Pararhizobium sp. A13: one gene and its partner. The protein of the gene in region 1 interacts with the protein of each later gene in a pairwise test. Links are inferred from orthologs where the notes say so. Each region holds a gene or a part of one and is shown on either strand. Other genes may lie near its edges.

Region 1 (14,533 bases):
GCTAGTGGAAATCAACATCAACAAGGGTAATGTCGAGCCCTTGCCGATCGCCGTCACCGATTTCCTGCAGGGTGAACTGGGACAGAAGATTTCCGACGTGGTCGCTGCCGACCTGAAGCGTTCCGGCCTGTTTGCGCCGATCGACAAGGGCGCCTTCATCGAGAAGATCAGCAATCCGGATGCCGCACCGCGTTTCGAGGACTGGAAGGTCATCAATGCGCAGGCGCTTGTCACCGGCCGCGTGACCCAGGAAGGTGATGGCCGCCTGAAGGCCGAGTTCCGCCTGTGGGATAGTTTTGCCGGCCAGCAGATGACCGGCCAGCAGTTCTTTACCCAGCCGGAAAACTGGCGCCGTGTCGCCCATATCATCGCCGATGCGATCTATGAGCGCATCACCGGTGAAAAGGGCTACTTCGACACCCGCATCGTCTATGTCGCCGAAAGCGGCCCGAAAACGGCCCGCAAGCGGCAGCTGGCGATCATGGACCAGGACGGCTTCAACGCCCGCGCGGTCACCAATTCCAACGATATCGTGCTGACGCCGCGCTTCTCGCCGAACAAGCAGGAAATCACCTACATGTCCTTCGAGGGCAACGAGCCGCGCGTCTACCTGCTGCAGCTCGAGACCGGACAGCGCGAAGTCGTCGGCAATTTTCCCGGCATGACCTTTGCGCCGCGCTTCTCGCCGGATGGCCAGCGGGTCATCATGAGCCTACAGCAGGAAGGCAACGCCAACATCTACACGATGGACTTGCGTTCGCGGACAACGACGCGCCTTACCTCGACGGCCGCGATCGACACCTCGCCCTCCTATTCGCCGGATGGCAGCCAGATCGTCTTCGAAAGCGACCGCGGCGGTCGCCAGCAGCTCTACGTCATGAGCGCCGGCGGGGGTGGTCAGAACCGCATCTCCTTTGGTGACGGCTCCTACTCGACCCCGGTCTGGTCGCCGCGCGGCGACCTGATCGCCTTCACCAAGCAGTCGGGTGGCAAGTTCTCGATCGGCGTGATGAAGCCGGACGGTTCGGGCGAACGCATCCTGACGACGGGCTTCCACAACGAGGGCCCGACCTGGGCGCCGAACGGCCGCGTCCTGATGTTCTTCCGTCAGAATGCCGGTGCCGGCGGCCCACAACTCTACTCGATCGACCTGACCGGCTACAACGAACAGCTGATCTCCACCCAGGGCTTTGCATCCGATCCGGCCTGGTCGCCGCTGCTCGAATAGCGTTGCTGCGATGCGGCAGGAAAGTGGCGAGGCCGCCGCTTTCTCGCCGCAAAGGGCTGATCTAGCAAGCCTTCATGCATATTTTGACACTCTGTTAACCATACCTGTTGAACGTCGATTAACCGCTTCCGGTTACAGTCTGGCAACCCTGAATTTAGACATCCAAGGAGACCGGCCCATGAGCCGCATTCACGCCAAGGCCGAAGGCCGCATGCAAACCATCGCTCGCAATCCGGTCATGGTTGCCCTTTTCATGACGCTCGCCATTGCCGGCTGCGCCTCAAAGAAGAACCTGCCGAACAGCGCTGGCGAACTCGGCCTGAACGCAGCGACGCCGGGCTCGACGCAGGACTTCACGGTCAATGTCGGCGACCGCATCTTCTTCGACACGGACTCCACCTCGATTCGTGCCGATGCGCAGGCAACCCTCGACAAGCAGGCTCAGTGGCTGCAGCGCTACCCGAACTATGCGATCACGATCGAAGGTCACGCCGACGAGCGCGGCACCCGCGAGTACAACCTTGCCCTCGGCGCACGCCGCGCTGCTGCAACCCGCGACTACCTCGCATCGCGCGGTATCCCGGCCGGCAAGATGAAGACGATCTCCTACGGCAAGGAAAAGCCGGTCGCCGTCTGCGACGACATTTCCTGCTGGTCGCAGAACCGCCGCGCCGTCACGGTTCTCGGTGGCGCCGGCATGTAATTGCCGCACATCGGAAAAAGCTTATGGAAAGGGCGGTCTTCAGGCCGTCCTTTCTTTTTTGTCACACTTTCACCGAACTCCGTTGCTTTTTGAGGCCAATTGGAAAACTGTGCGGCAATCACCCGAAGGCCGATTTGCACCGGCTGCGGGCGAGAGTGGAATATATTCAAACGGGACACATGACATGAAACATTTTGTCGTGGCGGGATTGATCGGCCTGACCGCCTTTGCGGGCTTTGGCCAGACAGTTACCGCCATGCCGCTTTCTGCGCTGTTTAACCGCGCAATTCACGGCGAGACCCAGTCGCCGGGCAAGGCGCCGCTGCTGAAGGTCCAGTCGAGCGAGATCGGACGCATAGGGCAGCTCGAGGAACAGATCCGCTCGCTCAACGGGCGTATCGAGGAAATGAGCTTCCAGCTCCTGCAGATGCAGGAACAGATCCGCAAGTTCCAGGAAGACAACGAGTTCCGCTTCCAGGACCTGGAAAGCGGCAAGTCGGGCTCTACCAAGAAGAGCCAGGTGGAAACGCCGCCGACAAACGACACTGCATCCACCGGCGTGCCGGCAACGGATGATCAGGCAGCGGCAACCGATCCCAACGCAGGTTTGGGATCGGACACTACTGCGAGCGGTAACACGGGCGCTCCGCCGACAACCCTCGGCGAGATCGTGTTCGATGAAAACGGCAATCCCGTTGCGGCGAATCGAAACACGACCGGCCTCGAAGCGACGCTTCCGGGTGTCGATCAGGGCATCAACCAGACCCCGGACAGCCAGCAGCAGACGGCAGCGCTGGACAATCCCGGCGATCTCTACCAGTCGGCCTACGGGCATGTCCTGACCGGCGACTACAGTCAGGCCGAAAACGAATTCCGCGACTATCTGGATGTCTTTCCGAATGGCGAAAAAGCGGCCGATGCCAGCTTCTGGATGGGCGAAGCGCAATATTCGCAGGGCAAGTTCAACGACGCGGCCAAGACCTTCCTGAATGCGCACCAGACCTATGGCAAGTCGCCGAAGGCGCCGGAAATGCTCTTGAAGCTCGGCATGTCGCTCGCTGCTCTCGACAACAAAGATACAGCCTGCGCGACGCTGCGCGAGGTCAACAAGCGCTATCCCAAAGCTTCCCAGGCAGTGAAGGCCAAGGTTACCAGCGAACAGAGCCGCCTTGCCTGCTGATGCAGATCGCGCCGCGCCGCACGCCATTGTCGAGGCGGCGAAACAGTTTCTTTCGACTTTCAAGACGCCCGGCATGATCCTCGCCGCCGTTTCCGGCGGTAGCGATTCGAAAGGCCTGCTGCTTGCGCTGCACGAAGCGATCACGCGCGGCGGCTTTTCCGCTTTTTCCCTGTCCGCCTGCACCATCGACCATGGCTTGCGGCCGGAATCTGCCGATGAAGCGCGTGCCGTCGCACATTTTTGCGCGGGCAGGAAAATCCCCCATCTCACGCGCCAGTGGCGGGGCGAAAAGCCGGAAACGGGCCTTCAGGCTGCAGCCCGCGAGGCGCGTTACAAATTGCTGTCTGACGCTGCCGAGGAGATGGGTGCGCAGTGCATCGCGACGGCCCACACGGCCGACGATCAGGCCGAAACCGTCACAATGCGGCAAAGCCGCTCGCAGGCGGATGCGCCCGGCCTGGCGGGGATGGCGGATGGAATGCTTGTCGATCGCCGCGTCTGGGTGTTGCGGCCGTTTCTCAGGCAGCGCCGGGCCGATATCCGCGACTATCTCACGCTCCGGGGCGAAGACTGGTTCGATGATCCGAGCAATGCCAATCTGCGCTTCGAGCGTGTCCGAGTTCGGCAGGCGCTCCAAGATGACGCCCAATCGACCACCGATCAATTCACCGTTGCGGCCGAAGTGCGCCGTCGTTCCAGCGCGCGTGCCGCCAGTCTGCTTGAGCGGCATGCCGTCGTTTTCGAAGGGCTTGCCGCGCAGATCGAACCGGTGCTCGCCGAGAAGGTGTCCGATCCGGACTGCCGCCGGGCAATTCTGTCGCTCACCGCGGTCATGGGCGGCAGGCGGCATCTGCCGGGCCGAGAAACCGCGGCGCGGCTAGTCGCGTTCCTGGCCGAGGGGCGGGATGGCCGGATGACGGCCGGGCGCGTCGTCTTCGACCGCCGCCGTTCGGGCCTCTATCTCTATCGGGAGGCAAGAAATCTGCCCGATCTGGTTATACTGCCTCATCAGAAAGCGATCTGGGACGGCCGCTTCATCGTCACGAATACCGGTGTGGTGCCATTGATGGTTGGTGGCGGTGTCGATGCGGTGAAACTCGCGGCGAGACCGATTGCCGCAGGTCTCCCTGACGCGATCCTCAAACGCGCGGCCAAATCGGCCCCGGCCTTCTCTTCGGTGGGCCGGGCCCCCTTGTCGCCCGCGGCCTTGGTCGAAAGCAGTATCGGCCTTTACGACACCTTTTTGCCGCGTTTCGACCTGATGATGGCGGATAGCATCGCTGCGCTCTTTGGCCGTGACCGGTATCTTGCTCCTCCGGTTCACGATGTTTTGACGGAAAAGACAGGTTGAACCTGAGTTTACCTTGGCAAGCCGGTCGCGCAACCCTATGTTAGACATAAGAATGCAGCCACAAATCATTGCGGGCTGCGACAGGTTCCGGGGAGTTCGATGAACCCTAATTTCAGAAATTTTGCCCTTTGGGCAATCATTGCCCTGCTGCTGATCGCGCTGTTCAGCATGTTTCAGCAGCCGACCGAGCGCACCGGGTCGAAGGATATTCCCTTTTCCCAGTTCCTGAAGGATGTCGATGGCAGCCGCGTCAAGGAAGTGCTGATCACCGGCAACAAGGTGATCGGTTCCTATACCGAAAGCGGCGCGACCTTCCAGACTTATGCGCCTGCGATCGATACGGCTTTGACCGAACGCATGGAAGCCAAGAACGTAACCGTGACGGTTCGCCCCGAAACCGACGGTTCCTCCGGTTTCCTGAGTTATGTCGGCACGCTCCTGCCCATGCTTCTCATCCTCGGCGTCTGGCTGTTCTTCATGCGGCAGATGCAGGGCGGCTCGCGTGGCGCAATGGGTTTCGGCAAGTCCAAGGCGAAGCTGCTCACCGAAGCGCATGGTCGCGTGACGTTTGACGACGTCGCCGGTGTTGACGAAGCCAAGCAGGATCTCGAGGAAATCGTCGAATTCCTGCGCGATCCGCAGAAGTTCCAGCGTCTCGGCGGCCGCATCCCGCGCGGCGTGTTGCTCGTCGGCCCCCCCGGCACGGGTAAGACGCTGCTCGCCCGCTCCGTTGCCGGCGAAGCGAATGTGCCCTTCTTCACCATTTCCGGTTCGGATTTCGTCGAAATGTTCGTCGGCGTCGGCGCATCGCGTGTGCGCGACATGTTCGAGCAGGCAAAGAAGAATGCGCCCTGCATCATCTTCATCGACGAAATCGACGCCGTCGGCCGCCATCGCGGCGCCGGTCTTGGCGGCGGTAACGACGAGCGCGAGCAGACCCTCAACCAGTTGCTGGTCGAGATGGACGGTTTCGAAGCCAATGAAGGCATCATCCTGATCGCCGCGACCAACCGCCCGGACGTTCTCGACCCGGCGCTGCTGCGCCCGGGCCGCTTTGACCGCCAGGTCGTCGTTCCGAACCCCGACATCAACGGTCGCGAACGCATTCTGAAGGTGCACATCCGCAACGTGCCGCTGGCGCCGAATGTCGATCTGAAGGTTCTCGCGCGCGGCACGCCCGGCTTTTCGGGCGCCGATCTGATGAACCTCGTCAACGAGGCCGCCCTGATGGCTGCGCGCCGCAACAAGCGTGTCGTCACGATGCAGGAATTCGAAGACGCCAAGGACAAGATCATGATGGGCGCGGAACGCCGCTCCTCCGCCATGACCGAAGCCGAGAAGAAGCTGACCGCCTATCACGAAGCGGGCCACGCCATTCTGGCGCTTAAGGTTCCGGTTGCCGATCCCCTGCACAAGGCAACGATCATTCCGCGCGGCCGCGCGCTCGGCATGGTCATGCAGCTTCCCGAAGGCGACCGCTATTCGATGAGCTACAAGTGGATGGTGTCGCGCCTGGCGATCATGATGGGCGGCCGCGTTGCCGAGGAAATCACCTTCGGCAAGGAAAACATCACCTCCGGCGCATCGTCCGACATCGAACAGGCAACCAAGCTTGCTCGCGCCATGGTGACGCAGTGGGGCTTCTCCGATGAGCTCGGGCAGGTCGCCTATGGCGAGAACCAGCAGGAGGTTTTCCTCGGCCACTCGGTTTCTCAGACCAAGAACGTCTCTGAGGCGACATCGCAGAAGATCGACACCGAAATCCGCCGCCTGATCGATGAGGCATACCTCGAAGCCAAGCGGATCATCACCGAGATGCATGGCGAATTCGTCGCGATTGCCGAGGGCTTGCTCGAATACGAGACGCTGACGGGCGACGAAATCAAGGCGCTGATCCGTGGCGAAAAGCCGGCGCGTGACCTCGGCGACGACTCGCCACCGCATCGTGGCTCGGCCGTTCCGTCCGCGGGCGTGAAGAAGGATGGTTCCGTCGGCCATAAGGGCGACGAGGCCGAAGGCGGGTTCGAGCCGCAGCCGCAATAGACTTACCCCGAGTACAAATGCGAAATAGGACCGCCGCGCCGAAAGATGCGGCGGTTTTTGTTTGTCCTGAACAATTCAGCGTAACCGGTTCCCCGCTTGGTAACGCGCTGTAATGAATTCTGATGATACACGGGATGTTGTTGCGAAGGTTTTATGGCAATAAAATACCCCATGCGCAGTTTTCCGCGTGATCGCAACGCGAGGCGTTGGCGCCTGCAAATGTGATCCGGAAGGCCGGTGTTGCGGAAAGCGGCTCCCTGGCAGGCCTGTGATTTGACGCGGCAGTGGCGCCTTTGACAAGAATTGGAGTTTTTATGAAGCGCAAATATTTTGGGACGGATGGTATCCGCGGACAGTCGAACCTGTTTCCGATGACGCCGGATCTCGCCATGCGCGTCGGCGTTGCCGTCGGTACGATCTTTCGCAACGGCGCGCACCGGCACCGGGTGGTGATCGGCAAGGATACGCGCCTTTCGGGCTATATGCTGGAAAATGCTTTGGTGGCCGGTTTCACTGCCGCAGGCCTCGATGTCTTCCTTCTGGGGCCTATCCCGACCCCTGGCGTCGCCATGCTGACGCGGTCGCTGCGCGCTGATATCGGCGTGATGATCTCCGCCTCGCATAATCCCTTCGAGGACAACGGCATCAAGCTGTTCGGCCCGGATGGCTACAAGCTGTCCGACGAGATGGAAGGCCAGATCGAGGAACTGCTCGAAAAGGACATGACGGCGCAGCTCGCCAAGTCGCAGGAGATTGGCAGGGCCAAGCGCGTCGAAGGCGACATCTATCGATATATCGAACATGCCAAGCGCACGTTGCCGCGCGACGTGACGCTTCAGGGCCTGAGGGTCGCCATCGACTGCGCCAATGGCGCCGCCTACAAGGTTGCGCCGCTCGCTCTGTGGGAGCTCGGTGCGGATGTCGTGACGATCGGAAACGAGCCGAACGGCATCAATATCAATCTTGACTGCGGATCGACCCATCCGGAGGCACTGCAGAAGAAGGTGCATGAAGTGCGTGCCGATATCGGCATTGCGCTCGATGGCGACGCCGACCGCGTGCTGATCGTCGACGAGCATGGCAAGATTGTCGATGGCGACCAGTTGATGGCGGTCATCGCCGATAGCTGGGCGGCCGAAGGCATGCTGAGTGGCGATGGCATCGTTGCGACCGTCATGTCAAACCTTGGCCTGGAGCGCTATCTCAAGGGACGCAGTCTCAACCTGCATCGGACCAAGGTCGGCGACCGGTACGTCGTCGAGCACATGCGCCAGAACGGCTTCAATGTCGGCGGCGAGCAATCGGGCCACATCGTCCTCTCGGATTTCGGCACCACCGGCGATGGTCTTGTCGCGGCGCTGCAGATTCTCGCCTGTGTCAAGCGTCAGGGAAAATCGGTCAGCGAAGTTTGTCACCGTTTCGACCCGGTACCGCAGGTTCTGAAGAACGTTCGGGTTTCGTCCGGCATGTCGCTCGAAAACGTCACCGTTCGTCAGGCCATCGCCGACGCGGAGGCGGAACTTGCCAAGAATGGCCGGTTGCTGATCCGCCCGTCCGGTACCGAACCGCTGATCCGCGTCATGGCGGAGGGCGACGACCGGGAGCAGGTCGAACGGATCGTCGACGAGCTGATCAGCGTCATCAGCGCCGTTCGCAACGTCGCCTGATACCAATCGATTTTGAGACACCGAGAAAGACCGGGCTATGCCCGGTCTTTTTTTACCTGTTGTTAGGAAAATGCCGGGCGTTGCTGTGGCGTCAAGCAAACCTATTAATAGTTACGGTAAATTTTTGTAGTTAATTACACCTTAACCTTTCCTATTCATGATCCAACTCAACATCCTACATTGGAGGCCGTGTCTCGGCTGACCAAGCAACAAGAAATATTGGAGTGAGGCCATGAAGAGGATTTGGAGTGGCATTGCGGCAGTGCTGCTCGTCAGTACGCCGGTGCTCGCGCAGGAGCCTTATCAGCAGCCGGTTGACGCGCAGGAGCCCTACCAGCAGCCGGTAGACGTGGCCGCGGCCAGCGGTTGGTATCTGCGCGGTGATGCGGGATTTTCCCAAAAAAATCTGCGTGGCGCGCACTATTTCCAGGGCTCCAACAGCAACCTGGAGGATTTCGATTCCGCTGAAGTCGACAATTCCTATCTGCTCGGCGTCGGCGTCGGCTATCAGATCAACCAGTATCTGCGCACGGACGTGACGCTCGACTATCTTGGCAAGTCCGATTTCCATGGGAGCACGTCCGGCTCGTGTGGCGTGGCGGTCTCCTGCGTTTCGACGGACGTTTCATCGATGTCGGCCTGGAGCCTGATGGCGAACGCCTATGTCGATTTCTGGAGCTACGGTTCGTTCACGGCCTATGCCGGCGGCGGTCTCGGCGGCACGAAGGTCAACTGGAGGAACCTGCGCAACACGAGTTGCGACACGACGGATCCGACCAATTGCGACCCAACGGTCGAGCATGACGGCGAGGATCCGTGGCGCTTTACCTATGCGCTGATGCTTGGTGCCTCCATCGACCTCACCTGCGCTTTGAAGGCTGACGTCGGCTACCGCTACCGCCGCGTCGAAGGTGGAGACATGTTCGGCTTTGCTTCGAACGGCGGCCCTGGTTACGACAAGGGGTTCGATCTGCACGAAGGCCGTGCGGGCCTGCGTTATGCCTTCGGCGAGAATTGCGATCCCGTCTATGACCCGCCGGCCGAACCTATCGTCTACAAGTAAGCCGCACTCAAAGACCCCGCTTTCAAAGGCCGTCCGGTTTCCGGGCGGCCTTTTCCGGTTTTTGATGCCGGTCCTGGTTAAGAAGCATGGTTAACCCGTGGTTAACCGAGGGCTGCGATAGTTAACGCTCGTAAAGGCGGCAAGGCCGGGTGGCTCCGGCGTCGCGAATGGTTGTTCCAGGGACTGAACGATGCGGCATATTTTCCTTAATGCATCCGCGCTTGCGCTGCTGTTCATCGGCGGTCAGGCGATGGCGGCGGACGATCTGCTCGATGCGCCGGAAGTGACCATTTCTGCGGTGGAAACCGGAACCGAGGGTTTCTATCTGCGCGGCGATCTCGGTTATGCCGGCTGGACGGAGGAGGGCGATCCTTCGCTTCGCCTGTTCGACGCCGGTACGGGCACGACGGACACGGCCTCTTTCGACGACGCCCGCTTCGGCAAACCCTTCTCTGGCGCCCTGGGTGTCGGCTATCAGTTCAACGACATGTTCCGCGCTGATCTGACCGGCGACTATTTCGATGGACAATTCGATGGTGGGGGTGAAGCGGACGTTCCCTGCGCCGGCGAAGCCGCAGGCACGTCCTGCGCGGGGGGCCTGCGCGCTGATTACAGTGCGATTGGCATCATGGCGAACGGCTATGTCGATCTCGCCACGTTGGCCGGCTTCACGCCTTATCTTGGCGCCGGTCTCGGCGTGACCCAGTTGCGCTGGAGCGATGTCTCGCTGACAACCACTTGCGTTGCAGGCGCTGCCGCCTGCTCGGGTGCCGCCGCGGCCACGCAGTCCTTCGAGGGCGACAGCAGCTGGCGCCTCACCTATGCCCTGATGGCCGGTGTTTCCTACGACATGACGGAGCGCCTGAAGCTCGATTTCGGCTACCGCTACTCGCAGATTGCCGACGGCGACATGTTCGGCAGCAGCGATATCGACGCTTTCGACGACGGCCTCGGCCGTCACGAGGTTCGCGTCGGCCTGCGTCTGTCACTTTGGTAGCCCGAGCGGCCACCGCCCGAAGACGCTCATCAGCGCCAAAAATCTTTTCAACAGCGACATAAGTTTGTTGACTTCCTTCCCGGTCCGCAATATTCACGGCGGCAGGCCACCTCTCCCTAACGAGAGGCTTTCTATCTGGAAGGATAGCTCAGATGACGACCCCTGCTACGCCGGAATTGCGTCCGGCAAACACCCATTTTTCTTCTGGCCCCTGCTCGAAGCGTCCCGGTTGGTCGCTCGATGCGCTCTCTGATGCAGCCCTCGGTCGCTCGCATCGTGCCAAAGTTGGCAAGAGCAAGCTGAAGCAAGCCATCGACCTCACCCGCGAAGTTCTGGAAGTGCCGGCGGATTACCGGATCGGCATCGTGCCCGCGTCCGACACCGGCGCCGTTGAGATGGCGCTCTGGTCGCTACTCGGCCCGCGCGGCGTCGATATGGTCGCCTGGGAAAGCTTCGGCTCCGGCTGGGTATCCGACGTCGTCAAGGAGCTGAAGCTCCCCGACACCCGCAAGATCGTGGCCGATTATGGCCTGCTTCCGGATCTTTCCAAGCTCGATTTCGACCGTGACGTGGTTTTCACCTGGAACGGCACGACCTCGGGCGTCCGCGTTCCCAATGCCGATTTCATTCCGGCCGACCGCAAGGGCCTGACCATCTGCGATGCGACTTCGGCCGCCTTCGCCCAGGAACTTGACTTCGCCAAGCTCGATGCCGTCACCTTCTCCTGGCAGAAGGTTCTCGGCGGCGAGGGCGCGCATGGCATCCTCATCCTCTCGCCGCGCGCTGTTGAGCGGCTGGAAAGCTACGAGCCTTCATGGCCGCTGCCGAAGATCTTCCGCATGACCAAGGGCGGCAAGATCATCGAAGGCATCTTCCAGGGCGAGACGATCAACACGCCGTCGATGCTCTGCGTCGAGGATTACATCGATGCTCTCCTGTGGGCAAAGAAGGTCGGCGGCCTCAAGGCGCTGATCGCCCGTGCCGACGCCAATGCGCAGGTCATCCATGATTTCGTCGCCAAGACGGACTGGATCGCCAACCTGGCCGCTGTGGAAGCAACGCAGTCCAATACGTCGGTCTGCCTAAAGATCGTCGACAAGGACGTTGCGGCACTCGACGCTGCCGCGCAGGACGCTTTTGCGAAGGGCATGGTGGCGCTTCTGGAAAAGCAGGCTGTTGCCCACGATATCGGCGCCTATCGCGATGCTCCGTCCGGCTTCCGTATCTGGGCCGGCGCGACGATCGAAACGGCCGACCTCGAGGCGCTGATGCCCTGGTTCGACTGGGCCTTCGCGACCCAGAAGGCGACGCTTTCACAGGCTGCGGCCTGACCGGCTTATGACCGCGCCAACAGGGCGCGGTCTTCCATATCCTTTCAATTTTTGACGAAACCAATGGAGGCCTCTCATGGCACCTCGCGTACTCGTATCCGATGAACTGTCGGAAACCGCCGTCCAGATCTTCCGCGATCGCGGCGTCGAAGTCGATTTCCAGCCGAAGCTCGGCAAGGACAAGGACAAGCTGGCGGAAGTCATCGGCAACTATGACGGTCTCGCCATCCGCTCCGCCACCAAGGCGACGGAAAAGCTGATTGCGGCTGCGACAAACCTCAAGGTCATCGGCCGCGCCGGCATCGGCGTCGACAATGTCGATATCCCCGCCGCCTCGCGCCGCGGCATCATCGTCATGAACACGCCGTTCGGCAACTCGATCACGACGGCCGAGCACGCCATCGCGCTGATGTTTGCCGTCGCCCGCCAACTGCCGCAGGCCGATACCTCGACCCAGGCCGGCAAGTGGGAAAAATCGAAGTTCATGGGTGTCGAGATCACCGGCAAGACGCTCGGCGTCATCGGCGCCGGCAACATCGGCTCGATCGTCTGCTCGCGCGCCATCGGCCTGAAGATGCACGTGCTCGCCTATGACCCCTTCCTTTCGAAGGAACGCGCCGAAGAAATGGGCGTCACCAAGGTCGAGCTCGACGAATTGCTTGCCCAGGCTGATTTCATCACGCTGCATGTGCCGATGACAGACAAGACGCGCGGCATCCTTAACCGCGAGGCGCTGGCGAAGACGAAGCCGGGCGTGCGCATCATCAATTGTGCCCGCGGCGGCCTGGTCGACGAGCATGCCCTCGCCGACGCCATCAAGTCCGGTCATGTCGCCGGTGCCGGTTTCGACGTGTTCGAAGTCGAGCCCGCGACGGAAAGCCCGCTCTTCGGCCTGCCGAACGTCGTCTGCACGCCGCATCTCGGCGCCTCCACGACGGAAGCGCAGGAGAACGTCGCCCTGCAGGTTGCCGAACAGATGTCGGACTATCTGGTCAAGGGCGCGGTTTCGAACGCGATCAACATGCCTTCCATCACGGCGGAAGAAGCGCCGATCCTGAAACCGTTCATCAAGCTTGCCGACGTTCTCGGCGCCTTTGTCGGTCAGGTGACGGAGAGCGCGATCAAGGAAATCGAGATCCTTTACGATGGCGCTACCGCCGGTATGAACACCAAGGCCCTGACGAGTGCGGCCCTTGCCGGTCTCATCCGCAGCCAGGTCTCCGACGTCAACATGGTTTCGGCGCCGGTGATGATCAAGGAAAAGGGCATTATCCTTTCCGAGGTCAAGCGCGACAAGTCGGGCGTTTTCGACGGTTACATCAAGCTGACCGTGACGACAGCGAACCAGACGCGCTCGGTTGCGGGCACCGTCTTCTCCGATGGCAAGCCGCGCTTCATTCAGATCAAGGATATCAACCTGGATGCCGATGTCGGCAATCACATGGTCTATATCACCAACACCGACGTTCCCGGCATGATCGGCTTCATCGGCATGACGTTGGGTGACGCCGGCGTCAACATTGCCAACTTCCAGCTAGGTCGTCACCATGCCGGCTCGGATGCTATCGCGCTCCTTTATGTCGACGGCGCGGTTTCGGAAGACGTGCTCGACAAGCTGCGCGCCAACTCGGCAATCCGTCAGGCCAAGCAGCTGGTGTTCAACGTCGATTGATCCCTCGATGCGCTCCCTGCGAGAGCGCATCGCCTCCCAAACCTGATACGAGACGCGCCGGACTTACCTCCGGCGCGTCTTTCGTTGATGAAAGCGAGCGGCATGACCGAGAAAAATACGGCCCATCGTTGGCGCCCCGCCGATCCGGCGGACATTGGCGTGATCTATGACATCCAGTGCATCGCCCATGCGCTTCAGCCCGAGGCGCATGATGTGCTTCTGGAACGGCTGCTGCTTTGCCCGCAGGGATGCTTTGTGTTGGAAAACGGCGGGGTGGTTTCGGGATATGTTCTGAGTCACCCTTGGGTCCGGCGTGCACCGTCGCCGATCGACGTCCGGCTCGGGGCGATCCCTGCAGAGGCAGACGCGTGGTATCTACATGACCTGGCCCTGCTGCCGGGTACGCGCGGCTCCGGCGCTGGGGCCAAGGTTTCGGCGTTGCTTGCCGAGCAGGCCCGTTTGGCCGGTTATCGGACGGTCGCGTTGGTCTCGGTCAATGGATCGCAGGGGTTCTGGGAGGGCCAAGGTTTTTCGGTGCGCATGGATGATGCACTGGCCGCGAAGCTCGAGTGTTATGGCGGCCAGGCCGTCTATATGGAGCGAGATCTGCCCGGCCGCGGAAGCTGAGAGGTCTATCTTGCCTCGGCCTCTTGCTGCGGGCGCGGGCGGCCACGTTCCGCAACCGCGATACCGCCAAGCACCAGCACGATGGCGACGACATGGAATGTCTGCAGCGCCTCGCCGATGAGCGCGATGGACAAAAGCGTGCCGAAGATCGGGATGGTGTTGATGAACAGGCCGGCGCGGTTGGGGCCGATCAGTTCGACGCCGCGCACATAGAGGATCTGCGATACCAGCGAGGGCAGGAGGCCGGCATAGGCGACGATGGCCCAGCCTTGAGCATCGGGCAAGATGATGCTGCCGGTGGAAAATTCCCAGATGACGAGCGGTATGCTGCTAAGCAGGGCGCCCAGGGCCGAGACTGCGATCAGACTTTTCCAGTGAATGTTCGGCTTCCAGCGCAGCGCCACGGTATAGCCGGCATAGACGAGCACGGCGGCCATCATCAGAGCATCACCCTGATTGAGCTGGAGCGACAGGAGCGTGGAGAGATCGCCATGCGACGCGGTCAGCGCCACGCCGAACAGCGTCAGCGTGAAGCCTGCGATCTGCGCCATCGAGAAGGCCGTGCGGAACAACAGATAGTTCAACACGAAGATCACCATGGGGATGCCGGCCTGTTCGATGACGGCGTTGATGGCGCTGGTAAATTGCAGCGCTGAATAGAGAAACGCGTT
Region 2 (14,550 bases), 3.5 Mb from region 1 along the record:
TGGCGGTGGACGCGCGCCACAGGCGAACCATGTCCTCCAGAACGGAGCCGACGTCGCCGAGGATCGGTACGTCGACACGAACATTCTTGTTGATCGACGACGGGTCGATGTCGATATGGATTTTCTTCGAGTTCGGCGAGAAGGCATTGAGGCGGCCGGTGATACGGTCGTCGAAGCGGGCGCCGATGCAGACCATGACGTCGCAATCATGCATCGCCATGTTGGCCTCATAAGTGCCGTGCATACCCAGCATGCCGAGCCAGTTCTTGCCGGAAGCCGGATAAGCGCCGAGCCCCATCAGCGTCGAGGTGATCGGAAAGCCCGTCAACTCCACCAGTTCACGGAGCAGATGCGACGCTTCCAGACCGGAGTTGACGACGCCGCCGCCGGAATAGATGACGGGGCGGCGAGCGCCCTTCATCAGTTCGATGGCCTGCTCGATGCGGCGCATGTCGCCCTGCACCTTCGGCTGATAGCTGTGCTGGACCTTGGCGGCCGATGGCGGCGTATAGGTGCCGGTGGCGAACTGGACGTCCTTGGGAATATCGACGACGACTGGCCCCGGACGACCGGACTGGGCGATGCGGAAGGCTTCGTGGATGATGCCGGCCAGTTGGTTGACGTCCTTGACCAGCCAGTTGTGCTTGGTGCAGGGCCGCGTGATACCAACGGTATCGCATTCCTGGAAGGCGTCCGAGCCGATCAGCGATGTCGGAACCTGGCCGGTCAGGCAGACGAGCGGAATCGAGTCCATCAGCGCATCCTGCAACGGCGTGACGGCATTGGTCGCACCCGGACCGGAGGTCACCAGCATGACGCCGACCTTGCCGGTCGAGCGGGCATAGCCTTCGGCCATGTGACCAGCGCCCTGCTCGTGGCGCACCAGGATGTGCTGGATATCGTCCTGCTGGAAGATTTCGTCATAGATTGGCAAGACGGCGCCGCCAGGATAGCCGAAAATATGCTGCACGCCATTGTCCCTCAGTGCCTGAAGAACAATTTCCGCCCCTGTCATCTGGTTGCCCTGCGTCTGGTTGCCCTGCGTCTGGTTGTCTGTGCCGCTCATTGGCCTGTTTCCGTCCATGTTTCGCGATTTTGGCTGTGAGTATCGTGTTTGGAGGCATAAAAAAAGGCCCTGTGAGGGCCTCGTGTTTGCGCATGGGTGGCTATCGCCGGATGGTTAAACCATCCTGCCCATGCGCCGTCCCACCACAAGAATTGCAACGATCTTTTTCATGGGGCGCAGTGATAACCAGAAATGCAGACCCCGTCAACGCCTTTCCCGAAAACAACCGGCGCGGGTCCAAAACGGCACAAACTGGCCCAAGCCCAAGAAACAACTTGTTAAATCCCTTCCCGTAATATGACAAACTCTTGGGTAGAGGTTTCGTATTGCTGAACAGCGATCTTCATTCATCGATCAGTGCTGGAGAACAGGATCGGCGCGATACCCTGAAACGGGGCAATCGCTTCCTTGGCCGCGTCGTTGCGTGCAGCGGTTCGCGGGCAACGATTGCTGCTCTGGCGGAAAACGGTGAGACCGCGCTGACCGAATTATGGTCCGTCGGCAGGCTGATCTCGATCAGTGTCGGCGAGAACCGCGTCGTCGCCCTCGTCTATTCCATGCAGACCGCTACCAACGAATGGGGCGAGGAACTCGACAATACCTTCCGCATCGAAGTCGAACTGATGGGCGAAGTCCATGTCGGCCCGACCGGCCGCGAGGAATTTTCCGCCGGCATCAGCCAATATCCCTATCTCGGCGCCATTGCCCACCGCATTCGCTCGGCCGACCTTGCCCGCATCTACGACACCGGTAAGAACGAAAATTGCGTTATCGGCCAGTTGACCCAGGATGAGAGCCTCGACGCCACCATTCACGTACCCTCAATGCTCTCGAAGCATTTTGCCATCGTCGGCACAACCGGCGTCGGCAAGTCGACGGCCGTCAGCTTGCTGCTGCGCAAGGCAATCGCGGCGGATCCGAAACTGCGTGTGCTTATTCTCGATCCGCACAACGAATTCGCGGCTGCCTTTCCCGATATCGCTGTCGTCATCGATACCGATAATCTCGATCTGCCTTTCTGGCTGATGAAGCTCGAGGAGTTCGCCGAAGTCATTTTTCGCGGCCGGCCGGCCATCCCGGAAGAACTCGACATCCTTCGGGATGTCATTCCGGAAGCGAAAAAGGCATTCAAGGGCTCGGCGGAATCCGGTCTTGCACGCCGGACCAGCGAAAAAAGCTCGATCACCGCCGACACCCCTGTCCCCTACCGCATGGCCGATCTTTTGGCACTGATCGACGAGCGCATCGGGCGGCTGGAAGGGCGCAACGAGAAGCCGCATCTGCGCTCGCTCAAGGTCAAGGTGATCGGCGCGATCAACGACCCGCGCTATAATTTCATGTTCTCGTCGAACACCATCACCGACACGATCCTCGAGACGATCGCCAAGATCTTCCGCATTCCGGGAGACGGCAGGCCGGTGACGACGTTCCAGTTGGCCGGCATCCCCTCGGAAGTCGTCAATTCGGTCGCCTCCGTGCTTTGCCGCATGGCGTTCGAAATCGGCCTCTGGAGCAATGGCGGTGTCCATATGCTCGTCGTCTGCGAGGAGGCACACCGCTACGTCCCGGCCGATATCAGCCTTGGCTTCGTTCCGACCCGCCAGGCCATTGCCCGCATCGCCAAGGAAGGTCGTAAGTACGGCGTCTCGCTCGGCATCATTACACAGCGTCCCGGCGAACTCGATCCGACCATCCTGTCACAATGTTCGACCGTCTTTGCCATGCGCCTGTCCAATGATCGCGACCAGGACATCATCCGCTCGGCCATCCCGAACTCGTCGATTTCGACGACCAGCTTCATCTCGTCGATCGGCAATGGCGAAGCCATCGCCTTCGGCGAGGCGGTGGCGGTGCCGATGCGTATGCGCTTTACCCGCGTCGACGAAAGGAACCTGCCGAAAGCCAATGGCGTCGGCGTCAAGGCAACGGACGAAACCCCCGACACCGTCGATCTGCGCTCCGTGGTGGCACGGATGCGCGCCCTGAACGGCCCCGACATTTCCGGTTTCCAGCAGGCCTATTCCGCCAGCATGGGCGCGCTTGCGCAAGACAGCGCGCCCATCGATGACGACTTCGCTGACGAGCAGGAAGCCGGCGGCATCGGGATGGTCCCGAGAAGCGACGGCGACGCGCCGGCTATCGAACCATACAACCCGGCCATGCTGCCGCGGGCGGAGCCGGTCAACCCACAACTCGATCGTTTCAACCAGATCCGCAATCAGTTGCTCTCGGAAGACCTTCCGGCCCAGCCGAAGCCGGAGCCTTACCGGGCGCCTGCGCCGCGCGTCACCCCAAGCTTTGCCCAACCCGGATCGGACCAGCCCCGGCCATCCCTGCGCGAAAGCCTCTTGAAGAAACCGTTGAGCAGCATCATCCGCAAGTAGATCATCCCCGGTTTGGCCGCGTCGTCACCTAGAAGCGCCACAGGGTCTCACGAACCCGCGTCCAGATCCCAGCGCAGCCAGCTCTCGTCCAGTTGATTGCGAAACCACGTCATCTGCCGCTTGGCATATTGGCGCGTCGCAGCGGAGGCGGTTTCAATCACCTCGGCCCTCGTCATCGTCCCGGCCAGCATGGCGGCAATCTGCGGCACGCCGATCGCCTTCATCGCCGGCATCTCGGCCGTTAGATCAAGGGACAGCAACGCCTCAACCTCCTCGACGGCGCCGCCATCCAGCATCTGGGCAAAGCGCCGGTCGATCCGTTGGCGCAGTCCGTCACGTTCCGGCAGGACGACGACCTTGAGCGCTTTTTCCGGATCGATGGCAACCAGGCCCTGCTGCGCTTGGAAGACCCGGATCGACTGCCCCGTGGCCTCGAAGATTTCCAAAGCCCGGGCAATGCGCTGGCCATCGCCCGGCCGCAGGGTCTCGGCGGTTTCCGGGTCCCTTTGCGAAAGGACGGCGTGCAGCGCCTCAGCCCCCTCTTCCTGCAGGCGCTTACGGACATCGCCGCGTATGGCGATGGGAACCGAGGGCATATCGGACAAGCCACCGGTCAGCGCCTTGAAATAAAGCCCGGTGCCGCCGACGAAGACCGGAATGCGCCCCTCGCCGCGCACGGCCTGCAAGAGCTTGACCGCATCGCGAAACCATTCGCCGGTGGAATAGAGCTGCGACGCCGGAACATGGCCGTAAAGATGATGCGGAATGCCCTGCATTTCCTGTTCGAACGGCCGCGCCGTCAGCACATGCAACGTGTCGTAAACCTGCATGCTGTCGGCATTGATGACCACACCATCGTGCCGCTTGGCCATCTCCATGGCGAAAGCGGACTTGCCGCTGGCGGTCGGCCCGGTTATCAGGATCGCGTCCTGTCCAATCTCAAGGTTTTTCATCATGGCCTTCGTTGCCACGCTTGTTGCCAATCCGTCAAATCCCGTTCTGACACCGGCGCTCGCCGAAGAGGCCGCCGCCGCCGTCGATGCCTCCGGCCTTTACTGGCTCGCCGACGGTATCGCCTGTGACATCGCGCTGAAGGATGGTGCCAATCCCGATTGGCAGGAAGCGCTGCTGCGTGGCGTCGTCGGCGATGCGCCGGTCGATGTCGTCGTGCAGGATGCCGAGACGCGCCGCAAGAAGCTTCTGATTGCCGACATGGATTCGACCATGATCGGCCAGGAATGCATCGACGAGCTTGCCGCCGAAGTTGGCCTCAAGGACAAGGTCGCGGCCATTACGGCGCGGGCCATGAACGGCGAGATCGCCTTCGAACCGGCACTGATCGAGCGTGTCGCCCTGCTCAAGGGCCTGCCGGTCACCGTCGTCGGCGATGTCATTGCCAAGCGCATCACGCTTACATCAGGCGGTAAGGAACTCATTGCGACGATGAAGGCCAAGGGCTACTACACCGCTCTCGTCTCGGGCGGCTTCACAGTCTTCACCGGCCCGATCGCCGAAACACTCGGCTTCCACGAGAACCGCGCCAACATCCTCCTCGAAGAGGGCGGCTGTCTGACCGGCACTGTTGCCGAGCCTATCCTCGGTAAACAGGCCAAAGTCGATGCGCTCGTCGATATCTCCACCAGGCTTGGCATCTCGACGGCTGAAGCGCTCGCCGTTGGCGACGGCGCCAACGATCTCGGCATGCTGCATCTCGCCGGCGCCGGCGTCGCGCTGCACGCCAAGCCCGTCGTCTCCTCGCAGGTGAAAATCCGCATCGACCACGCCGACCTCACCGCCCTCCTCTACATCCAGGGCTACAGGAAAACGGATTTCGTTTTATGATCGTTCTGGAAACAAAGCGCCTGCGCATCCGCAACTGGCTGGAGACAGACAGGCCGCTCTTTGCCGAAATCAACGCCGACCCAAAGGTCATGGAATTCTTTCCGCGCCAACGCTCGCGCCAGGAATCCGATGCCCTGATGGACGAAGTCCAGCGCCGGATCAGTGAAACCGGCCTGGGCTTTTTCGCACTGGCGCTCAAAGAAACGGATGAGCCGATCGGATTTCTCGGGCTGGCGCGCACGGACCTTGAGCCGTTCCTGCCAAACGGCACAGTCGAAATCGGCTGGCGGCTGGCCATTCGTTTCTGGCGGCAGGGTTACGCGACGGAAGCGTCGGAAGCGATGCTGCGGCATGGCTTCGAAAAGCACGGCCTTGGGGAAATCGTCTCCTTTGCGGTGGCAAACAACACGCGCTCGACGGCGGTGATGCAACGCATCGGCATGCGGCGAGACCCGGCGCGTGACTTCGAACATCCGCGCGTGCCGGACACGGCGCCGCAACTCAAGCATCATGTACTCTATGCCATCAGCCGAAAAGAATGGCTGGCGCGATAAAGGCGGACCTTTCAGCCCGCCTTCCAATTTCTTCCGCGATCACTACTGCAGAACTCCTCCGCGTCATATCGGACGCGCGGCGCTGCGGACCCGAGCCTATTCCATCCGCACGGTGACGAACCGCAACTCGCCCGTCTTGTTGGCAATCATCAGGAGCGCGTTGCGCCGTCCGTCGGCCTTCAGTTCCTCGACCCGCGCCGACACGTCCTCCGGCGTCTTCATAGCCTCCTGGCCGATCTCGACGATCACGTCGCCCGGCGCGATCCGCCGTTCCGCCGCGGCCGACTGCGGCTGCACCTCGGCAATGACGACACCCTCGACATCCTCGGAAATGCCATAGGTCTTGCGGCTTTCCGCATCGAGAACCGAGAGCTTCATTCCGAGCACCATGTCGGAAGCTGGCAGTTCAGCCGCCGGCGGCTCAGCCTGGTCCGTTCCTTCCTGGGCTTGCGGGGTCTGATCCGCCTCTGCGCCCGCGAGATTTTCGCCATCCTCAAGACGGCCGAGCGTCACCTTGACTGTCATCTCCTTGCCGTCGCGAATGATGACGACATCGACGGCCTTGCCGACCGCGCTTTCGGCGACGGCACGCGGCAGGTCGCGCATTTCGACAACGTCGCGTCCGTCGAACTTGACGATCACGTCGCCCGTCCTGATCGTGCCGCCATCAACCGGGCCGCCCTTGATGATGCCGGCAATAAGCGCGCCTTTCGGCGTCTCCATCTTCAGGCTTTCGGCAATTTCGTCCGTCACCGGCTGAATACGCACGCCGAGCCAGCCCCGATGGGTCTCGCCGAATTCCCTGAGCTGGTTGATGACGTTCTGTGCCAGTTCCGTCGGAACGGAAAATCCGATGCCGATCGAGCCGCCGCTCGGAGAAATGATCGCCGTATTGATGCCGATCACCTCGCCCCTCATGTTGAACAGCGGACCGCCGGAATTGCCCTTGTTGATCGCCGCGTCCGTCTGGATGAAGTTATCATAGGGGCCGGCGTTGATGTTGCGGCCGCGGGCTGAAATGATCCCGACCGTCACCGTGCCCCCAAGCCCGAAGGGGTTGCCGATCGCCATCACCCAGTCGCCGATGCGCATCTGGCGGGAATCGCCGAACGGAACGGCGGTCAGCGGTTTCTTCGGCTCCACCTTCAACAGCGCAAGATCGGTTTTCGTGTCGGTACCGATCAGCTTTGCCTTGAGCTTGGTGCCATTGGCGAAATTGACCTCGATGTCGTCGGCGCCCTCAATCACATGATTGTTGGTGACGATGAAGCCAGTGGGGTCGATGACGAAACCGGAGCCCAGCGAATTGACGGTGCGCTGGCGGTTGCCGCCTTCGCCGCCCTGGCCCTTGAAGAACTCGTCGAAGAAGTCCTGGAATGGCGAGCCTTCCGGCACCTGCGGCATCGGCGCCTGGTCATCGTTCTTCACATTCTGCGAGGTCGATATGTTGACGACGGCATCTAGCAGCCCGGCCGCGAGGTCGGCAACCGAATCCGGACCATGCTGCGTCGCCACCGGCGCCTTTGTCTGGGCTGCGGCGATGGAAGGCAGCGACACGGAATTCATCATGAGCGCGGCGCCTGCCGCCAGCGTTGCGGTGCGGAAGAAGGAAGCGCGGATGGACAAGCCCATGGGGTCCTCTCGATTAGGGATGGCACGCCGGAGAAAGACGGACCGGCAGGAAATCGTTTCGTCGTGCCGGCGCCGCGGCTGCGGGATCGTGTCTCCGCCAGTCTTTTCTACCGCGCAATGTGGCCTAGAATCTGTTTGAAGATAAGGCGGATTTGGGACGCGTCCAGTCATCTTTTCGTTAGCGAGGAAAAGGACGATCTGGCGCAGACCCTGCTCAACTCATGATCTCGTGACCGTGGGCCTTCAACGCCGCTACGGCCTTGTCGAGGTCCGAGCCGATGATGAACACATAGTCAGTGCTGAAGGTCGAATTGGCGAAGATGCCGACGCCCGCATCCGACAAGGGGTTCAGCACGGAGGCGAGTACGCCCGGAACCTCGAAGGTGAAATGCTGCTCGATGCGCAGACAGCGCCAGCCGCCGGATGACTGGACGTTGGAGGGAATACGGGTGGCACGACAGACCAGCGTCATCTCCTCGCGCGAACTCGATACGGTCCAGAACCCCGGCCCCATCAGCCATTCCGGCAGCGGCGTTCCGATGTTGAGCCTCGTGATCGCATATTCGGCGTCCACCAGGCGGATCAGCAGTTTATGGGTCATTTTCTATCCTCGAACCATCCAGACAAGTGCCACGCCGATGGCAACGGAGACAAGTCCGAACAGCCGCAACTGTTGCTCCGGAATATGGGGCAATCGTTTCGCCATTTCCACCAAAACCAAAGGGGCCAGTGCGTACACCAGCCCCTCGATGATCAGGAAAAATGCAATTCCTGTCAGAAAATCACTCATTGCGCTGATCAGTTTCCTGTCGCAGGCTGAGCGACCGATGGAACAGAAGTCCCGTCCGAGCTATTGAAATAGCGGAAGAATTCCGAGTCCGGCGACAGCACCAGCGTCGTATCCGGGCTGCCGATCGCCTGATCATAAGCCGTCATCGAGCGGTAGAACTCGAAGAACTGCGGATCGCGCGCAAAGGCATCGGCAAAGACGCCGGTCCGCTCGGCCTCGCCCTGACCGCGAAGGATTTCCGAATCGCGCTGCGCTTCGGCGATGAACTCGACCACCTGACGATCAGCAACCGCGCGGCGCGTTTGGCCCTTCTCGATACCCCGGGCGCGGATCAACTCGGCTTCCGCCAGACGCTCGGCCTTCATCCGCTCGAAAGTCTGCTGCGAGACTTCCTGCGTCAGGTCGGTGCGGCGGATACGGACATCTTCGATGTTGAGACCGAGCGATTCAGCATCGGTCTTCAGGTCAGCGCGCACTTCGCGCATCATCGATGCCCGCTCTTCGGAAAGTGCGGATTCAAAGCCGCGGAGACCGTAAACCCGGCGCAGCGAAGCGTCGAGGCGGGTACGCAGCCGCGATTCGGCCGATTCCCGATCGCCGGAAACCGTTTCGCGGAAGCGACGGGGATCGGCGATCTTGTAGACGACGAAGGCATCGACCTCATAGAACTTGCCGCCGGAGACCTGGACGCGGATGTTGTCGAGATCGAAGCGCAGCGCCTGCTTCTCGACATACTGCACGCGGTCGGCATCCATGAAGGCAAAGGGAAGCTTGAAGTAGAGGCCCGGCTCGCTCTTGACGTCCCTGATCTCACCGAAACGAACGACGATCGCCTGCTGGCGCTGGTTGACGATGAAGACGGAGGAATAGGCCGTCATCAGGACAAGCGCGAGGCCGATCAGAATATAGGGGAGACGATTGTTCATTACTGGGCCCCTCCCGACTGTGCGGGCTTGCCGATTTCATTGAGCGGAAGATAAGGTAGCACGCCCTGCCCGTTCTTCTCGTCGAGGATGACCTTCTTGGACTTCCCGAGAACGCTCTGCATCGTTTCGAGATAGAGACGCTTGCGCGTCACGTCGGGCGCCTTGGCATAGGCGTCGTAGACCGAGATGAAGCGCTGCGCCTCACCCTGCGCTTCCTTGACGACACGGCCCTTGTAGGCGGCAGCCTCTTCGCGGAGCTGGGCGGCCTGACCGCGGGCCTTGCCGAGCACCTGGTTGGCATACTGGTTGGCCTCTTCCACGAAACGGTCTTCGTCCTGTTCGGCGCGCTGCACTTCGTCGAAGGCATCAGCCACTTCGCGTGGCGGTGCCGCATCTTCGATGGCAACCGTGTTGACGGAAATGCCGGCGCCGTAGGTATCCATCGTAGCCTGGATCGTCGTCTTCACGTCGGCCGCGATCGCCTGACGGTTATCGCGGAAAATGTCCTGCGCCGGACGGCGCCCCACCACCTCGCGCATGGCGCTTTCGGCAACCTGCTGCAGTGTCTCGGCCGGGTTCTCGACATTGAAGAGATAGGCCTTCGGGTCGGTCACGGAAAACAGCACGGAGAACTGCACGTTGACGATGTTCTGGTCGCCGGACAGCATCAGGCCGGCCGACGACTGGCTGCCGAGGCCCGACTTGCTGCCGATATTCTGCTGTTGCTCGGTGATCTTGACCAGTTCGACCTTTTCAAGCGGCCAGAAATGGTAATGCAGACCCGGCATGGAAATTTCTTCCTTGGGCTTGCCGAACCGCATTTCGACACCGCGCTCGTCCGGCTGGACGGTGTAGATCGAATTGATCAGCACAAAGCCGACAACAAGAAGGCCGATGATCGCGGCAACACCGCCGTTGAAACCGCCCGGCACAACGTTCTTCAGCTGATCCTGTCCCCGGCGGAAGATTTCCTCGAGATCCGGCGGACCGCCATTGCCACGGCCACCGCGCGGGCGGTTCGGCCCCTGGCCCCAGGGCCCCTTGTTTCCGCCGCCGCCCCAAGGACCGCCGCCGCCGCCGTTCTGATTGCTCCAGGGCATTCAAACCTCTTCCACTGAAAAATTCTAGGATCGACACCCCGCGGACACGCCGCGGACCGTGATGTGAACCCGTTATAGGTATCTCCAGAACGGCTTTCAACGCGGCGCATCCAACTTCACCGTAAATCCGGCAAAATAGTTATCTTTGCTTAGCTTTTGCGCCGCCAGGTCGAGAACCGCATGGCATGGCTGTCCTTTTCCCCCTGCGGTAACGGCTCATCGACGATCTTGTCGAAAACGGCGGGATCGACCGGCGGAAAGCGTGTGTCGCCACCGACCTCCGCAGCCACTTCCGTGATGTGCAGGATGTCGGCAGCACCAATGGCCTGCCGGTAGATTTCACCGCCGCCGATGACGCAGACCTCATCGACCCCGAGGGCTCTTGCCTGCTGCCGTGCCAACGTGACGGCTTCTTCCAGCGAGCGGACGGCCGTCGCACCCTCGGCGCGAAAATCCGGATCGCGACTGATGACGATGTTGGGCCGCCCGGGCAGCGGCCTTCCGATCGACGCCCAGGTCTTGCGCCCCATGATCACCGGTTTTCCAAGCGTCAGCGCCTTGAAGCGCTTGAGATCGGTCGGCAGATGCCATGGCAACCCGCCGTCGCGGCCGATCACACCGTTTGATGAGACGGCAACGACGATGGTAACTTTCGGCTCACTCATGAAATCCGTCCGGCTTGCTGTCGATCTCGCGGGCACGGGCAAGCGCGGGGCGCGATGTCAATGTTTTCACGTAACGATCGACGCTTATGCTTTCCGGCAGCAGCTTGCGCATCCACGCAAGCGCGCCGCCCAGCATGAGATCGGCCGCGCTGATCTGTGCGCCGAGCAAATAGGGCTGCCTGTCAAGCGTGGCGACCACGTGCGCGCACATATCCTCATAGCCTTTCGCAAGGTTCGGACTGGTCTGCGTCAGGCCGCTGATGAAGGCGGTTCCCACGGGTTCGATCACACCGGCGTAGTAGGCAAGCCAGGACAGATAGGCACCCCGCTCCGGATGCTCCGGTCGCCGCCCCATCTCGGAATCCGGAAAGAGTTCCGTCAGATACTGCGCGATCGCGGTTGATTCCGTGACCAGCGAGCCGTTATGCAAAAGGGCGGGAACCTGCTTGTGCGGATGCGGATTGTTGTCGTCCGGCCCGCCCGAACCGTCCCAGCGGCGGATCGAAACATAACGAACCTCGTATTCCGCCCCCAACTCTTCCAGCAGCCACAGGATTCGGCCCGAGCGCGACAAGGGCGCATGGATCAGTGTCAGCATGTGGTCCTCCCAAACCGTCCGGATGCAGGCGACGTCATCACGTCGCCTCGCTTGCCCGCGTCACACTGCAACCGGCGCTTTGATATGTGAATGAGCTTCGTAGCCGGTCAGCTCAAAGTCTTCGAATTTAAAGGAAAATAGATCCGTCACATCCGGGTTCAAGTGCATCTTCGGCAAAGGTTTCGGCGTTCTGGCCAGTTGTTCGCGCACCTGATCGAAGTGGTTGTGGTAGATATGGGCGTCCCCGAACGTATGGACGAAATCCCCAGGCTGAAGGCCGCAAACCTGCGCCACCATCAGCGTCAGCAGCGCATAGGAGGCGATGTTGAAGGGTACCCCGAGGAAGATATCCCCCGAGCGCTGATAGAGCTGACAGGACAGCTTGCCGTCCGAAACATAGAACTGGAACAGGCAGTGGCACGGCGGCAGCGCCATCTCGTCCACCAGCGCCGGGTTCCAGGCAGAGACAATATGACGGCGGGAGTTCGGGTTCTTTTTCAGGCCCTCGACGAGCGCCGCGATCTGGTCGAGATGGCGGCCGTCATGGGTCGGCCAGGATCGCCACTGATAGCCGTAGACGGGGCCGAGGTCGCCGTTCTCGTTCGCCCATTCGTCCCAGATGTTGACGCCGTTTTCCTTGAGATAGGCGATGTTGGTGTCGCCCTTCAGGAACCAGAGCAGTTCGTGGATGATCGATTTCAGGTGCAGCTTCTTGGTCGTCAGGACCGGGAAGCCCTCAGACAGGTCGAAGCGCATCTGATAGCCGAAGACAGAGCGGGTGCCCGTTCCCGTCCGGTCGCCGCGATCGGAACCGGTCTCCATCACCTGACGCAAAAGATCGAGATATTGTTGCATGGGTCCGCCGCCGATTCGTTTTGCGGGTAAAATAAGCCCAAGTTGGCGGCGAACCAATCGGTAAATCCCGGGTTTCCCCAAGGCCGTTGTAACTGGCACTCTAGATTAGAGCGTCGCGAGCTTGCCGAGTTGTTTTGCCACCAGATAATAGAACGTCACACGCGACTTCGACCGGTCGCCGGCCATGGTCTTGGCAACGGCATCGACGGCCGCGTCCGCATCCGGCCCGGTGACACCGAGCTTCTTGGCGCACCATTTCTCCTTCACGCGATCGAGTTCCGTCTGGTCGGTGGCGGAGACGAGCGCGGAATCCTTGTTGCGCAATGCGATTCCCAGATGTTTGACAATCTTGTTCACAACGGCCTCATCGGCGCTTCTGTCATACTTCTGCACATCTGCGAGATAATCCGTCATGGTGTCTCCTCACATGGCTGGGCTTACGCCGAGAGCCGTTCTTCATGAAAGGCGCGCAAGCCAAGTTTTTTCACGCCTGACGGGCTAGTCAAGGTCAATCAGCCCGCGGTTGGCAGCAAGCATACACTGTATTTTCCGGAAGCCCCTTTTCTTGGAACCATTTAAGACCTATATGTCACTTGCCGTCTTCGGGCGGCTATGGCGATAAACAGGCGGTGAAATAAACCTATTGGACCCGGGGGCGGTACCCGGCGCCTCCACCAAAAACCGGTCAGCAATGACTTACAGACCGGCTTTTGATGGGGGCGAAATAGGATCGACAAGGGTGTAAAGATCGACTTTTCGCTCGGCATTGTACCACCGTTATCGGGCTAAAATTGTAGTTGCAAACGACAACTATGCGGAAGCTCGTCTCGCTGCTTAATCGCGGTGTGACACTTCAAATCAAGTCCTAAGGGGTCGCACTCTTAGGCGGGGTCCGAAGGCACCTGGCAACAGAAGCCTTCACCTTCTCCCCTGCCTTGAAATGGTCTATAGATGATGCAACTGACTCGTATGCGAGGACTTTCCTGCTAAGAGAGCAGACGGCATAGAGTGTGACAGAGTTGAGTTACAAGAAAGACGGGGATCTTATGGGCCAAGACCATATCCGCTACGACATTCTCGCGCAGGACGCCCTTCGCAGCGTCATTCGCAAGGTCTTGACCGAAGTCGCAGCCACAGGCCACCTTCCCGGCGATCACCACTTCTTCATCACCTTCCTCACCGGTGCTCCGGGCGTGCGCATCTCCCAGCACCTCAAAGCCAAATATGCCGAGCAGATGACGATCGTCGTCCAGCATCAGTTCTGGGACTTGAAGGTCACCGAGACGCAGTTCGAAATCGGCCTGTCCTTCTCCGATACCCCTGAAAAGCTGGTCATCCCGTTCAACGCCATTCGCGGCTTCTACGATCCCTCGGTCAATTTCGAGTTAGAGTTCGATGTCGCCGCGACTGAGGAGGATGAAGGCGCCGAGATCACCGCCTATCCGATCACGCAGACCGAGAAGACGGCCGATTCCGAGACCGACACCGCGGCGAAGTCCGGCGATGACGGCAAGAAGGAGAGCGGCTCGGTCATCTCGCTCGATTCCTTCCGCAAGAAGAACTGAAGCCATTCTTTAAGATAGGTCCCCTCATGGCCGGCGACGTCGTCAATCTCCGTCAGTTCCGCAAGCAGAAGGCGCGGACGGAAAAGGACAAGCTCGCCGAGCAGAATCGTATTTCCTTCGGCCGGACCAAGGCCGAGAAAAAACTGACCAGGACGCTGAACGACAGGGCTGAAAAGGCGCATGAGCACGGCCGGCGCGAGACGGCGCCGGGTCAGACCGACGATAAGGCATAGGCTTTCCGGGCCCGATCAAGGCCCTCATTTCAAAACCGGATCAATGGGTTAAAGAGCCTGCCGGAATCAAATTCCAAACGACCTGATTCATTTCCTGAGGCACGATCGTTGATCCGCAAGCATTCCGCGACACTGCATGGCCACCGCACCAGCTTCTCGCTGGAAGAGCCCTTCTGGCTGGAATTGAAGACGATCGCCGACACCCGGAAAATCGCGCTTGCGCAGCTGATCGCCGAAATTGACGATGGACGCCTAGCCGACAGCAATCTTTCCTCGGCGCTCCGGGTCCATGTGCTGAACTGGATCAAGACGCACCGGGCTTGAAGCCGGACAGATTTCG

What was found.
Region 2: the proteins of ftsH (region 1) and WI754_RS18125 interact in binary tests that used the Escherichia coli proteins (3 or more experiments, as listed by UniProt). The link is inferred for Pararhizobium sp. A13 from one-to-one orthologs.

What each region holds. Positions count from the first base shown.
Region 1 is NZ_CP149510.1:181,370-195,902, reverse strand. Bases 4,051-7,033 are described here. They hold ftsH (ATP-dependent zinc metalloprotease FtsH), read left to right. Parts: upstream 4,051-4,561; coding sequence 4,562-6,505; downstream 6,506-7,033. Other genes in these bases: glmM (phosphoglucosamine mutase), read left to right, coding at 6,820-7,033; tilS (tRNA lysidine(34) synthetase TilS), read left to right, coding at 4,051-4,462. Also shown: Tol-Pal system beta propeller repeat protein TolB, read left to right, coding at 1-1,228; peptidoglycan-associated lipoprotein Pal, read left to right, coding at 1,407-1,931; tol-pal system protein YbgF, read left to right, coding at 2,116-3,111; more of tilS, read left to right, coding at 3,185-4,050; more of glmM, read left to right, coding at 7,034-8,172; WI754_RS00930 (outer membrane protein), read left to right, coding at 8,405-9,235; WI754_RS00925 (outer membrane protein), read left to right, coding at 9,426-10,232; WI754_RS00920 (phosphoserine transaminase), read left to right, coding at 10,385-11,563; serA (phosphoglycerate dehydrogenase), read left to right, coding at 11,640-13,235; WI754_RS00910 (GNAT family N-acetyltransferase), read left to right, coding at 13,323-13,862; WI754_RS00905 (DMT family transporter), read right to left, coding at 13,868-14,533. UniProt on the Escherichia coli protein: Acts as a processive, ATP-dependent zinc metallopeptidase for both cytoplasmic and membrane proteins. Plays a role in the quality control of integral membrane proteins.
Region 2 is NZ_CP149510.1:3,673,843-3,688,392, forward strand. Bases 7,236-10,235 are described here. They hold WI754_RS18125 (protease modulator HflC), read right to left. Parts: upstream 9,195-10,235; coding sequence 8,277-9,194; downstream 7,236-8,276. Other genes in these bases: WI754_RS18110 (DegQ family serine endoprotease), read right to left, coding at 7,236-7,478; WI754_RS18115 (ACT domain-containing protein), read right to left, coding at 7,693-8,079; WI754_RS18120 (DUF2065 domain-containing protein), read right to left, coding at 8,083-8,268; hflK (FtsH protease activity modulator HflK), read right to left, coding at 9,194-10,235. Outside these bases: WI754_RS18085 (acetolactate synthase 3 large subunit), read right to left, coding at 1-1,066; WI754_RS18090 (DUF87 domain-containing protein), read left to right, coding at 1,393-3,450; tRNA (adenosine(37)-N6)-dimethylallyltransferase MiaA, read right to left, coding at 3,498-4,406; phosphoserine phosphatase SerB, read left to right, coding at 4,405-5,292; WI754_RS18105 (GNAT family N-acetyltransferase), read left to right, coding at 5,289-5,846; more of WI754_RS18110, read right to left, coding at 5,943-7,235; more of hflK, read right to left, coding at 10,236-10,294; WI754_RS18135 (dihydrofolate reductase), read right to left, coding at 10,444-10,959; WI754_RS18140 (glutathione S-transferase family protein), read right to left, coding at 10,952-11,557; WI754_RS18145 (thymidylate synthase), read right to left, coding at 11,618-12,412; WI754_RS18150 (DUF2853 family protein), read right to left, coding at 12,518-12,826; WI754_RS18160 (SspB family protein), read left to right, coding at 13,459-13,977; WI754_RS18165 (DUF4169 family protein), read left to right, coding at 14,004-14,210; WI754_RS18170 (ribbon-helix-helix domain-containing protein), read left to right, coding at 14,319-14,534.